2 linked regions of the Prochlorococcus marinus str. GP2 genome follow. Each later gene encodes a partner of the first gene's protein in a complex. Links are inferred from orthologs where the notes say so. Each region holds a gene or a part of one and is shown on either strand. Other genes may lie near its edges. The genes, in order: glmM and cdaA.

The links.
Region 2: the proteins of glmM (region 1) and cdaA are in contact, whole or in part, in a crystal structure (PDB 7OJS), measured with the Bacillus subtilis proteins. The link is inferred for Prochlorococcus marinus str. GP2 from one-to-one orthologs.

The regions. Positions count from the first base shown.
Region 1 is NZ_JNAH01000003.1:218,960-225,424, reverse strand. Bases 1,192-4,032 are described here. They hold glmM (phosphoglucosamine mutase), read left to right. Parts: upstream 1,192-1,856; coding sequence 1,857-3,209; downstream 3,210-4,032. Other genes in these bases: EU91_RS06470 (DUF3177 family protein), read left to right, coding at 3,972-4,032; trmB (tRNA (guanosine(46)-N7)-methyltransferase TrmB), read right to left, coding at 3,217-3,846; EU91_RS0108435 (thioredoxin domain-containing protein), read right to left, coding at 1,192-1,571. Outside these bases: dcd (dCTP deaminase), read left to right, coding at 1-537; thyX (FAD-dependent thymidylate synthase), read left to right, coding at 540-1,172; more of EU91_RS0108435, read right to left, coding at 1,176-1,191; more of EU91_RS06470, read left to right, coding at 4,033-4,595; ileS (isoleucine--tRNA ligase), read right to left, coding at 4,945-6,465. UniProt on the Bacillus subtilis protein: Catalyzes the conversion of glucosamine-6-phosphate to glucosamine-1-phosphate. Glucosamine-1-phosphate is used for cell wall biosynthesis.
Region 2 is NZ_JNAH01000005.1:25,761-32,165, reverse strand. What follows is about bases 2,503-5,283. They hold cdaA (diadenylate cyclase CdaA), read left to right. Parts: upstream 2,503-3,329; coding sequence 3,330-4,238; downstream 4,239-5,283. Other genes in these bases: bioB (biotin synthase BioB), read left to right, coding at 5,052-5,283; EU91_RS03590 (isoprenyl transferase), read left to right, coding at 4,242-5,045; lysA (diaminopimelate decarboxylase), read left to right, coding at 2,503-3,301. Also shown: EU91_RS03570 (ATP-dependent Clp protease ATP-binding subunit), read right to left, coding at 1-1,220; rimI (ribosomal protein S18-alanine N-acetyltransferase), read right to left, coding at 1,400-1,843; more of lysA, read left to right, coding at 1,928-2,502; more of bioB, read left to right, coding at 5,284-6,059; EU91_RS03600 (rhodanese-related sulfurtransferase), read left to right, coding at 6,056-6,405. UniProt on the Bacillus subtilis protein: One of 3 paralogous diadenylate cyclases (DAC) in this bacteria, catalyzing the condensation of 2 ATP molecules into cyclic di-AMP (c-di-AMP). Upon expression in E.coli leads to c-di-AMP synthesis.

The sequences.
Region 1 (6,465 bases):
TTCCAATCAAATTTGGTTCGTCATCTTGAGCCAAATAATCAACAAAAACCAGTTTTGAGTTACGGATGTTCCTCGTATGGTTATGATTTGAGACTTTCATCTAAAGAATTCCTAATTTTTAGACATATCCCCGGTACTGTGATGAATCCTAAGAAATTTAACCCTAATAATTTAGAAAAAACTGTTCTTCACCATGATGATGATGGAGACTTCTTTATTCTGCCTGCTCACTCCTATGGTTTAGGTGTAGCTCTAGAAAAGATGAAAGTGCCAGAAAATATAACCGTAATTTGCATAGGTAAAAGTACATACGCAAGACTAGGAATCATTGTTAATACAACCCCAGCAGAAGCAGGATGGGAAGGCCATCTAACCCTAGAGTTTAGTAATAGTTCAGGTGCAGATTGCAGAATTTATGCTAACGAGGGGATATGCCAACTACTATTTTTTGAAGGAGATCCTTGTTCTACAACATATGAAGACAGAAGAGGTAAATACCAAAATCAACCAGAAAAAGTAACTCTAGCCAAAATATAAAAATGAGTAAAGTTGAACTGATTTCGCTAACTCCCGATGCTGAAAAAACAATGGCTTACATTGCAAGAGTAAGTAATCCAAACAATCAGAAAAATGAAGACTATTCAAAATTATTGAGTTATTGTATAAAAAATGAACATTGGAGCGTCTTTGAACAGTCATTTATGACTTTACAAATAGAAACCAACAGAGGAATTGCAGCTCAAATTCTAAGACATAGATCATTTACGTTTCAGGAATTCTCACAGAGATATGCAGACAGTTCGCAATTAGGGAATATTCCGTTGCCTGATTTAAGAAGACAAGATTTCAAAAATAGACAAAATTCTATTCCTGATCTCCCTGATGAGTTAAAAAAAAGATTCAATACAAAAATTGCATCTCATTTTAAAGCTGCTTCAGAACTATATGAAGATTTACTTGCTGAAGGAATAGCTAAAGAGTGTGCGAGATTTGTTCTACCATTAGCAACTCCAACGAGAATCTACATGTCTGGATCATGCAGATCATGGATACATTACATTCATTTAAGATCAGCTAATGGTACGCAAGAAGAACATAAGTCTATTGCCCAAAATTGCAAATCTATTTTTAAAAAAAGCTTCCCAACTGTAGCCAAATCTCTAGATTGGTAAAAGTTATCCATGACTTCTAGGATTAATTTCATTATTTTTATTTACTTTGATTGTTGAAAATTCAGGATTAAAAATTTCTTCTTTAGATTCCACTTCTTTTTCCAAATCAGCAAGTGCTTTTCTTATTGTTGAATCATCTTGTTTGCCTATAAAGGTAGATTTTAAATTACTTTCTCTATCAAAAAGATTAACTTGAGGAATTCCATTGACACCAAATTTTAGGATATAATTTCCCCATTTTTGATTATCAACATTTAGAAAAACAAAATTGACATCTTTTTCGTATTTCTCTTTTAGAGCAGATACTTCTGGAGCCATTTCTTTGCATACTTCACACCACTCTGCATAAAATTCAAGGAAAGTAGGTTTATTATTTTTAAAAGCTAATTCAGGCTCCATAGATAATTCTCCAAAACTCTTAATAAGATAAGTCGATTTAAAAAAGAGATTTCGAAACAGAACCAAAGAAATAATTAAAACAGTAATAAGCAAAACAATTATTACTTTTAAATTTGTGTTTAAAAGTTGTTCTCTACCTTCAGATTGCACTAAAAAAACTACTAACTAAAAACATCTTAATTAAGTTAGACAAATAAAGAGAATTTGAATCGTTTACCTTTTAATCAACTGATAAGATAAACAATGAATAATGATCAAGATATCTTTGATTTCTGACACCTAATTATGCAATCAATCTTTGGAACTGATGGAATAAGAGGAATATTTAATAAAGAGATAACTTATTCTCTAGCATTCAAAGTTGGATATGCTCTAGGTTCGAATTTAAAAAGCAATAATCCAATATTAATTGGAAGAGATACAAGGATTAGCGGAAATATTCTGCTTCAGGCAATAACAAAGGGAATCAATGCGAGTGGCAAAAAATTTATAAATCTTGGAATCTGTCCTACACCAGCCATCCCATTTTTAATCCAACAAGAAATGTTTAGTAGTGGAATAATGATTTCTGCAAGTCATAATCCGCCCGAATATAACGGAATAAAAATCTTTGATCATAATGGTCAAAAAATTACCGAAAATTTTGAAAATAAAATTCAAAAATTTATTGAAGATGCAAATCAAAATATATCAGTTCCTACAAAAGAGACCACTTTAAAAGCTAATAAAGATCTTATGGATATTTATATGAAAAACCTAATCCAATCAATGGGCGGAGAAAATTTAAGCGGTATGAAAATAATATTAGACACATGCTATGGATCAGCGACAACCTGTGCAAAAACAATTTTTCAAAATCTTGGCGCTGATGTAAGAGTTATCAATAACACTAAAAATGGTGAAAAAATTAATATGAATTGTGGTTCGACTAACCTTGAACCATTAAAAAGAGCGCTAGAAGAGAGTCCCGCAGATATGGGCTTTAGCTTCGATGGAGATGCTGATAGAGTAATAGGAGTTGATTCTAAAGGAAATGTATTAGATGGAGATCATATTCTTTTTCTTTGGGGTAGAGAACTTATGGAACAAAATCTCCTTACAAAAAATTTACTAATTTCAACTCAAATGGCAAATCTAGGTTTTGAAAAAGCTTGGAACAAAATTGGCGGAATTTTGCATAGAACTGATGTAGGAGATAAATACGTTCATAAGGCAATTAAGGAAAAAAGAGCTGTATTAGGAGGTGAGCAATCAGGTCATATTCTCTCAAAAATTAATAACTTTTCGGGAGATGGAATTTTAACTGCGCTTCAAATTTCTAAATACTGTAAAAAGAAAAATATTACTTTAAATGATTGGCTTAATAGTAGTTTTAACCCTTTCCCTCAAAAATTAACCAATATTAATTTAGCTTTTAAAATTAATGAAATAAATCCAAAAACGAGGATCTTAATTGATCAAATTATAGAAAATTATCATTTAAACTACTCCGAAAATTGTAGAATCTACATTAGGCCTAGCGGCACAGAGCCGCTAATAAGAGTTCTCATAGAAGCCAAAAATAAAAATACAGCTGAATCTTTATCAAGTGAAATAACAAACAAGTTAAGGAATGAAATTAAAAAAATATTATTTTAATTATTGATCAAATTTTTTTATAAATACTTTCAAAAATTTCAAGTTCATTATCTATCACATATTTTTCCCTATTAGTTTGAACTTTATTTGGATTGAAACTATCGGAATAATTAAATTTCTTCTTATCTATTTTTTTAAAACTTATATTACTTGATATCGTGCACTCCATATAATCAAATAAATCTTCTACATCAGTCTTTATGAATATTAGAGATCCTTCTTGCATTGAATTTGAGAGAATATCAATAAACTCTGGTTGAATTATACGCCTCTTGAAATGTCTTTTTTTAAACCATGGATCTGGGAAATTAAAGGAGATACTTTTTACATTTTTTATAATAAATTGATTATTGGAAGCATTTAGTATTTTATAAGCATTGCCAAATGCAAAATATAAATTTTTGATTCCTATTCCTTTCGCTTTTGATTTAGCATTTCTAGCTAATCTCTCACGGATTTCAATTCCCAAATAGTTCCAATTTGCATTCACAAAAGCTAAATCAAATAAAAAATCACCTGAAGCACAACCTATATCCAAATGAATTGGCAATTTAGAATCCTCAAACAATTCAATCAAGGAAGGAATTCTCTCGATTTCATCAAAATTATTGCTCAAGGGATTTACATGCTGTCTCATGAAATTATCAATTTATTTTTTAGCACTAATATAAAAAATAAATAATATTCATAACTATGACAATAGTAAGTTAAAGAGTATCAGTTTGATGTTTAATTTATAATGTGAGTAAAAATTAAAAAGTTTTGAACTTTCCTAATCAAATTTCTATTTGGATAACTTTTCAAATCTCAATAATTTTCCTAATTGGTATTCCTTTTACGTTATTCTTGTGGTCAATTAAAAAAAGAAATAAAGTTGTTAATAAGCTTTTATCTATCTATTGGAAGATATCCATCTTGTTTTTTATAAGTCTTTTGCTTTTAGTAGGAGAATATAATTATGGGCTGTTAGTAACAAATATTTCAACATTGTTAATGACAATTTCAGTTTGGTTTTGGCATGATATCAATGATGAATTAAAAGAATATGATTTTTCATGCTCTATTATTACTACGACAAAAGTTTGGAGATGGTCACTAACTTTTATATCTCTTAATTTCTTAATTCAAAGTCTAAAAAATATAAGCTGTTTTTCTTTAATTAATTCACCCGCTTGTGAAATTTGGCTTCAACCCTCTTCAAATTTATACAGAGTTATTAAAAGCTTATTTAATTTTTTATTTGGTGCTAACTTTAGTCAGCCAATAGCAAAGTTTTTAGGACTATTTTCATTGTTAGTTTATGTTTTAGGGTTAATTCAATGGTCAATAATTAAATTTCCTAAAAATGGAAGAAACTCATGCTTCTCAGAAAGTGGCAGAAATTGATTAATTAAATTTCCTAAAAATGGAAGAAACTCATGCTTCTCAGAAAGTGGCAGAAATTGATTTATTAAATAATCTAGAAAAAATAAGTTCACTGATACTAAATAGGATTTTTAAATTAGAAGGTTAAATTTTCAAATAAAATCAAACATAACTGTTAGAAAAATTATTTTCAAAGGTTTCAGCAACTATACTAGCCATAGAATTTAAATAGATTTTTTTAAAAAGTTATAGAATTTTGATACGTACTTACGAACTTTAAGCTTTACAATGCCCCATTCAAAGAAACTAAAGATAAATTAATAAGAGAAAACAAAAACTCAGTTTTATTTTTGAATCAAAAAAACTGGATCTAAGTATCTTTCAGATTAATTATATTAAAACATCTCTTGCATAATTTTGTATTTTGGATTCCGCTAAAAGTTTCTTTTTGATAATGCCAACATCTATCGCATTTCTTACCATGAGCTTTTAATATTTGAATTTTTCCCAATTTATTATTATCTATAGTTAGTGAATTCTCTACCAAATCAGATACTACTTGAAAATTTGAAACTATAAGCCAATCTCTAAATAAATCTACTTCTTCATTGCCAAATTGTTTAAGCCAAGTTAGAGAATCTTTTATAACTTTATCTTCAGGTAAATAATTAACTTCAGTTTCTAAAGCTGCTCCAATTATTTGTTTGTTCCTACATCCTTCTATAGCTTTGTTAATCTCAACTCTCAAATTTCTTAAGTTTGCAATTTGGTCATTAAGAGTTTGATTTTTCCAAGACTGCGAAAATATTGGCCATCCTCTTTGAAATACTGATTTTTCTTTGGTTGAATATGGAATATTTTGCCAAATATCTTCCGCCATATGACAAAGCACTGGAGAAATGAGTACGGCTAAATTTTCAACAACTTTTGACATTACAAACTGACATGATCTTCTCCTGAATTGTGATTTAGAACTTACATATAACCTATCCTTTGCAATATCCAAATAAAAATTTGATAGATCTACAACGCAAAAACTTTGTAAGATTTGGAAAAATTTTGAAAATTCATAATTTTCATAAGCATTTGATATTTGATCTGTAACCTCAACTAATCTGCCTAACATCCATTGATCTAGAAGTGGCAATTGATCAAATTCAAAACTATCAATTTTAGGATCATAATCATGAATATTACCTAGAAGATATCTCGCAGTATTACGAACTTTTCTATAAACGTCTGAAAGTTGCTTTAGTATATTTGAACCAATTGGAACATCCACCGAATAATCTACAGAGCTTACCCATAGCCTTAAAACATCAGCACCATAAGCAGGTTCAGTCTTTTTATTATTACCTCCATTAATAATTATATTTGGATCAACAACGTTACCTAAAGATTTGCTCATTTTTCTTCCGTTTTCATCAAGTGCGAAGCCATGCGTTAAAACTTTCTTATAGGGAGGTTTATTATTAACTGCAACAGATGTAAGTAAAGAAGACTGGAACCATCCTCGATGTTGATCTGAGCCCTCTAAATAAAGATCAGCTGGATACTTTAATTCACTTCTTTGTTCACAAACTGCGGCCCAGCTAGAACCTGAATCAAACCAAACATCCATTGTATCTGTTCCTTTTTTCCATAAATCAGATTCTTTGACATAATTTTCTGGCAATAAATTTTTTACATCCCAATCCCACCAAATATCTGCTCCATGTTTACTAAAAAGTTCTTGAATATGATTAATGATCTCGCTATTAAGTAAAATTTCATTATCATTTTTTTTATAAAAAACTGGAATTGGCACCCCCCAAGACCTTTGTCTTGAAATACACCAATCACTTCTACCAACAACCATAGAATAAATTCTTTTCTTTCCAGTTTCTGGCAT
Region 2 (6,405 bases), on another replicon or contig:
TTAATTAAACGAACTCTACTACCTGCTTCATCAATAAGGTCTATAGCCTTATCGGGTAAGTACCTATCAGATATATATCGATCGCCTAAGTGAGCTGCAGCCTCTAGAGCATCATCAGTAATTTTAAGGCGATGATGCTGTTCATAACGTTCTCGAAGACCTTTTAATATTTCGATTGTATCTTCAATAGATGGTTCACCAACCATTACTGGTTGAAACCTTCTCTCGAGAGCAGCATCTCTTTCAATATGTTTTCTATATTCATCGAGTGTTGTAGCTCCAATGCATTGGAGTTCACCTCGTGCTAATGCTGGCTTAAGGATATTTGCTGCATCTATAGCTCCTTCTGCAGCTCCAGCACCAATTAGAGTATGGACTTCATCTATAACAAGTATTACATTACCTGCAGATTTAATTTCTTCCATAATCTTTTTTAATCTTTCTTCGAATTCTCCTCTATATTTTGTTCCAGCGACTAGAAGCCCAATATCAAGAGTTAAAACTCTTTTGTCTTCAAGAATATCGGGAATATCCCCAAGCTGGATTCTTTGAGCTAAACCTTCTGCAATAGCTGTTTTACCTACGCCTGGTTCTCCAATAAGAACAGGGTTATTTTTAGTCCTTCTACCCAAGATTTGAACTACCCGATCTATCTCTTCATAACGACCAACAACAGGGTCTAGTTTTGATTCGCTAGCAAGTTTTGTTAGATTTGTTCCAAATTCATCGAGAGTAGCAGTTTTTAAATTTCCCTTACTTGAATTAGCACCACTACCAACTTCAGCTGTTTCGCCAAGCATTCTTATCACTTGAGTTCTTACTTTTGTAAGGTCAACACTAAGATTCTCCAAAACTCTAGCAGCTACTCCTTCACCTTCTCTTATTAATCCTAATAATAAATGTTCAGTTCCTATATAATTGTGACCTAATTGACGAGCTTCTTCAAGTGATAATTCTAAGACTCTTTTCGCCCTAGGTGTAAAAGGTATCTCTACAGCTACAAAACCTGAACCTCTGCCAATTATTTTTTCAACCTCTATCCTTGAATCTTTTAAATTTACACCTAATGATTTAAGAACCTTTGCTGCGACACCTGTACCCTCGCCGATTAGTCCTAATAAAATTTGTTCTGTTCCGACGAAATTATGACCAAGTCTTCTAGCTTCCTCTTGGGCAAGCATAATGACTTTAATAGCCTTTTCGGTAAATCTTTCAAACATTAGAAGATTATATTTCTACTAATAACCTACCAGCAATAAGACAATTTTGTGTTCAGAATGAGCTTTTGTGAATACCCAAAAATATATTTTACTGAATTAAATTTAACTTTTTTAATGGTATAGCAACAAATTATAGTAATTTCAGGCATTCTGGTTATCCGCACAATTAAATTTTCAAATTATTTAGTTGTCAATTTTTTTTCTTTTAAGAGAGCATCTGAACCGTCTTTATAATAATTTCTTCTAATACCTACAGTAGAAAAATCAAAACGACTATAAAATTTCTCAGCTGTGAAATTAGTATTGGAGACTTCTAAAAATAATTTTTTTATATTTAATTTTTCACATTGTTTTATTAAAAAATCCATAAGGTAAGATCCAAAACCTTTTTCCCTATATTTTTTGTCTATAACAAAATAATTTATTTGAGCCTCATCAAGCACCACATGAAAAACGCAGATTCCTATAACTAAATTTGAGAGTATCAACCCAAAGACTTTTATACCTCCTTTTTTAAATTCATTAGCCCATTGCTTTTTACTCCATAACGAAATCGTATTTGAATCTAAGTCATAACATGAATCAATATCTTTTTCATTTAACTTCCTAATAGATAAAATCATATAATAGATGTGTAATCAAAAGTTAGAATTTAATGTCATTTTAAAATATGACAACTTTAGAATGACTCTACTTAAAATTTTCCCATGGAAGAAAAAAATTCCTTTTTAAAAGAAAAAATTGACCTCAAAAGTCCTAATAAAAATATCGTACCCATCACTACTTCTATAGGAAGTGATGGAATATTATCCGTTGGTGGATGTTCTATTGAAGAGTTAGTTAAAAAATATGATTCTCCACTTTATATTTTGGATGAAATCACCTTAAGAAAATCTTGTAAAGCGTACAAAGAAGCATTAGAGAAACATTACCCAGGGAAATCTCTACCTATATATGCCTCCAAGGCAAATAGTTCAATCTTTATGAGTAACCTTATTTCCTCAGAAGGATTTGGACTAGATGCAGTCTCCGAAGGAGAACTATTAACTGCTCTCCAAGGTGGGGTTCCAAATGAGAAAATTGTTTTTCATGGGAATAATAAATCAGACAAAGAAATAGAATTTGCAGTTATAAATAATATTAAAGTTATTGTTGATAATGATTATGACTTAGAAAGATTAGAAAAACTCTCAAATTCATTTAATCGAGATTTAGAAATAATGATTCGCTTTACTCCTGGGATAGAGTGCCACACTCATGAATATATAAGAACAGGATCATTTGATAGCAAATTTGGTTTCGGAATTGAATATCTAAGTACTTTATTTGCCAGGATTAGTAATACTAAACATTTAAAATTAAAAGGATTACATGCGCATATTGGTTCTCAGATTTTTGAACTAGACCCTCATAATGATCTTGGAGAAATAATGGTAGATGTAATTTTAGAAGCCAAAAAATTTGGCCATGTCATTAATAAACTAAATGTTGGAGGCGGTTTAGGCATTAAATATACAGAAAATGACGACCCCCCTTCTATTGAAGATTGGGTTAAAACAATTTCCAATTCAGTAGTTAAATCTTGTAAAAAACATAATATAGATTTACCTCTATTAATGTGTGAACCGGGAAGATCTATTGTCTCTACAGCAGGCATAACAATTTACAAAATTGGGGCTTTTAAAAAAATTCCAGGGGTTAGGACTTATTTATCTGTCGATGGAGGGATGAGTGATAATCCAAGACCAATAACGTATCAATCAAATTATTCTGCATGTTTAGTAAGTAATCCCTTTAATAAAGATTCTAAAAACAAATATACTATTGCTGGAAAACACTGCGAATCTGGAGATGTTTTATTTAAAGAGATAGAATTAGCAGATTGCAAAACAGGAGATCTTATTTGTGTTTTTGGTACTGGTGCATATAACAATTCAATGAGTTCCAATTACAATAGGATTCCAAGGCCAGCAGCTCTCTTGGTTTGTAATGGTGAAGCAGAGATTATTCAGAAAAGAGAAAGTCCATCTGATCTTTTAAAATATGATGTTTTACCTGATCGCTTTATTAAACAAAATTAGGTACATTTAAATTAATTTTGTTTTTAATGTGAATTTCTGGGGGATTATAAATTTAAAGCTTTTATTGGATGTCTTATTTGCTATCGGTTTCGGACTTTTATTATTTTCTAGAGTAAAAGAACAAAGAACACTCTGGCTTTTAAGGGGATATTTATTTTTAGTTTCAACTGCATGGTTTATTCAAAGATTTGCATATCTCCCTTTAACGTCAAAATTAATTGATGCTGTAGTTCTTGCTTGCTCGCTATCCTTAGCGATCCTTTGGCAAGGGGAACTAAGAAGATTAATGGAATTATTAGGCACTGGGAGGTTAGCTGTATTACTAGGGAATCAACCAAAGGAATTTAGAGCAACATCAACAACTATTACTCAATTAGTTGATACTGCAGGTAAACTATCTCAAAATAGGAGAGGTGCTTTAATCGTTGTTGATTTAGGAAGTGATTTAAGGCCAGAAGATTTTTTATATTCAGGTACAAATATTGAAGCACAATTATCAACTGACCTTTTAATAAATCTTTTTGCAACAGATACTCCATTACATGATGGAGCAGTTCTTGTAAAAGGTAACAAAATAATATCCGCTGGTGTAATACTTCCTCTCTCGAGGCAAGGAATTAGTAGATATGGCACAAGACACTTAGCTGCATTAGGAATCACAGAAAGATTTGATAGATGTATTTGCATTGTTGTTTCTGAAGAGACAGGTACGTTATCATTAGCGAGCCAGGGAAAAATTGAGAGGCCAATTACAAGCAGCAGGTTACAAGAATTGCTTGTAAATTCAATCGGAAATAAAAACTCTATGGTAACAAATAAATCATCTTTAAATAAAACTGCTCCATCCCAAGAGATAAACTCAAGTGATAATATTATCAGTGGTATCAATAAAAAAGAGTCTAATAAATCAGAAGGCTTAATTAACAGAAAGGACTGAACAATGAGTTTGGAAAAAGTAATCGATAAGAAAAAAAACGACTTATCCAAGCTAATAGATAAGAAAAAAATCCCAGAACATGTAGCAATAATTATGGATGGAAACGGGAGATGGGCCACAAAAAAAGGGTTGCCTCGAACGTTTGGACATAACAAAGGAGTAACTGTATTAAAGGAAATTATCAAATCATCAAAGAAATTAGGTTGTAAAGTACTTACTGTTTATGCTTTTTCAACTGAAAATTGGTCGAGACCCAAAAAAGAAGTTGAATTCCTAATAAATCTATTTGGCGAAGTTTTGAGAAATGAAATTGAAGAGATCCATCAAGAATCAATTAAAATAAAATTTATAGGTGATTTAACCCCTTTCCCAGATTCTTTAAAAACAGTACTTAATAGGTCTGAAGATCTCACTAAAGATAATGAAGATTTTGCATTAAATGTTTGTGTAAATTATGGTGGTAGACAAGAAATAGTAAAAGTTGCTAAAAAGTTAGCAATAAAATCTATTTCTGGCGAGATAAAGCCCAATGAAGTTAATGAAGAATTATTTAATTCAGAACTCCTAACCCAGGGGATCAAGGACCCTGAATTATTGATTAGAACTAGCGGAGAAAAAAGAATAAGTAATTTTCTTTTATGGCAATTAGCTTATTCTGAAATTTATATATCTGAAGTCCTATGGCCTGATTTTAATGAGAACGAATTTCTTAAAGCAATAATTGATTACCAATCAAGAAATCGACGTTTCGGCGGTATAGAATCATTACCAAATAAATCTTTTAAAGGTTCTTACTGCTCTTCCTAAATAAATATGATTAAATCGAAGATTAATATGTCTAGCGAAATTAGATTTGATTGGCAAAAAGAAGAAATTTCGGAAATATTAAAAATGCCTTTGATAGATCTAATGTGGGAATCGCAAAAAATTCACAGAGAATTCAATGTTTATAGTGTACAACTTGCATCACTTTATAGTGTGAAAACTGGCGGTTGCCAAGAAGATTGCTCATACTGCAGCCAATCGATTTATAGTGCCAGCCAAATCAAAAGTCATCCACAATTTGAAGTCAAAGAAGTTCTAGAAAGAGCTAAAATCGCAAAAAAAGAGGGCGCTGATAGATTCTGCATGGGGTGGGCTTGGAGAGAAATCAGAGACGGGGAATCATTTAACTCAATGTTGAAGATGGTCAAAGGGGTAAGAGACCTTGGAATGGAAGCATGCGTAACTGCAGGAATGCTAACTGAAGAACAGGCATCTAGACTAGCTGAAGCTGGTTTAACAGCCTACAATCACAACCTTGATACTAGCCCTGAACATTATAAAAATATTATTACCACTAGAACTTATCAAGACAGATTAGATACCATCAAAAGAGTAAGAAATGCAGGAATAAATGTTTGTTGTGGAGGAATAATAGGTTTGGGTGAAACCAATGGAGATAGAGCATCTCTTTTAGAAGTGCTGTCGAACATGAATCCACACCCTGAAAGTGTTCCTATAAATTCATTAGTTGCTATAGAAGGTACTGGTTTAGAAAATAATAAAGCGATTGATTCTATTGAGATGATAAGAATGATAGCTACAGCCAGAATTCTTATGCCTAAAAGTAAAATAAGATTAAGTGCAGGAAGAGAAAAGCTCTCAAAAGAAGCTCAAATTTTATGTTTTCAATGCGGTGCAAATTCAATTTTTTACGGAGATGAGTTACTCACAACTTCAAATCCATCTTTTCAATCGGACAGAAAACTTCTTCAAGAAGTTGGAGTATCATTTAATAAAAATTTTGAAACTTGTGAGAAAACATTATCCTCTTTATGAAAGGCAAAAATTATAAAATAGTTTCACTTTATTCTTTCTTCCCATTTCAAGAAAACTTAATTTTTGATCTCAAAAAAAAATTATTAGAAATCGAAAATGAAAACGATCTTTCAGGTTTATTAATTTTTGCTAGTGAGGGTATTAATGGAACTATTTGTGCTGATGAAGATCTAATCGATATTGTTATCAACTTACTTAACAAATATACAGATAATAGAAATTTGAATATAAAAGTAAACTTTTCAAAAAAGAAAGTCTTCAAAAAATTAAAAATAAAAATCAAGAAAGAAATAGTTACCATGGGTATTGATGAAATAAACCCTGCACAAGATAATGGTACTTATAT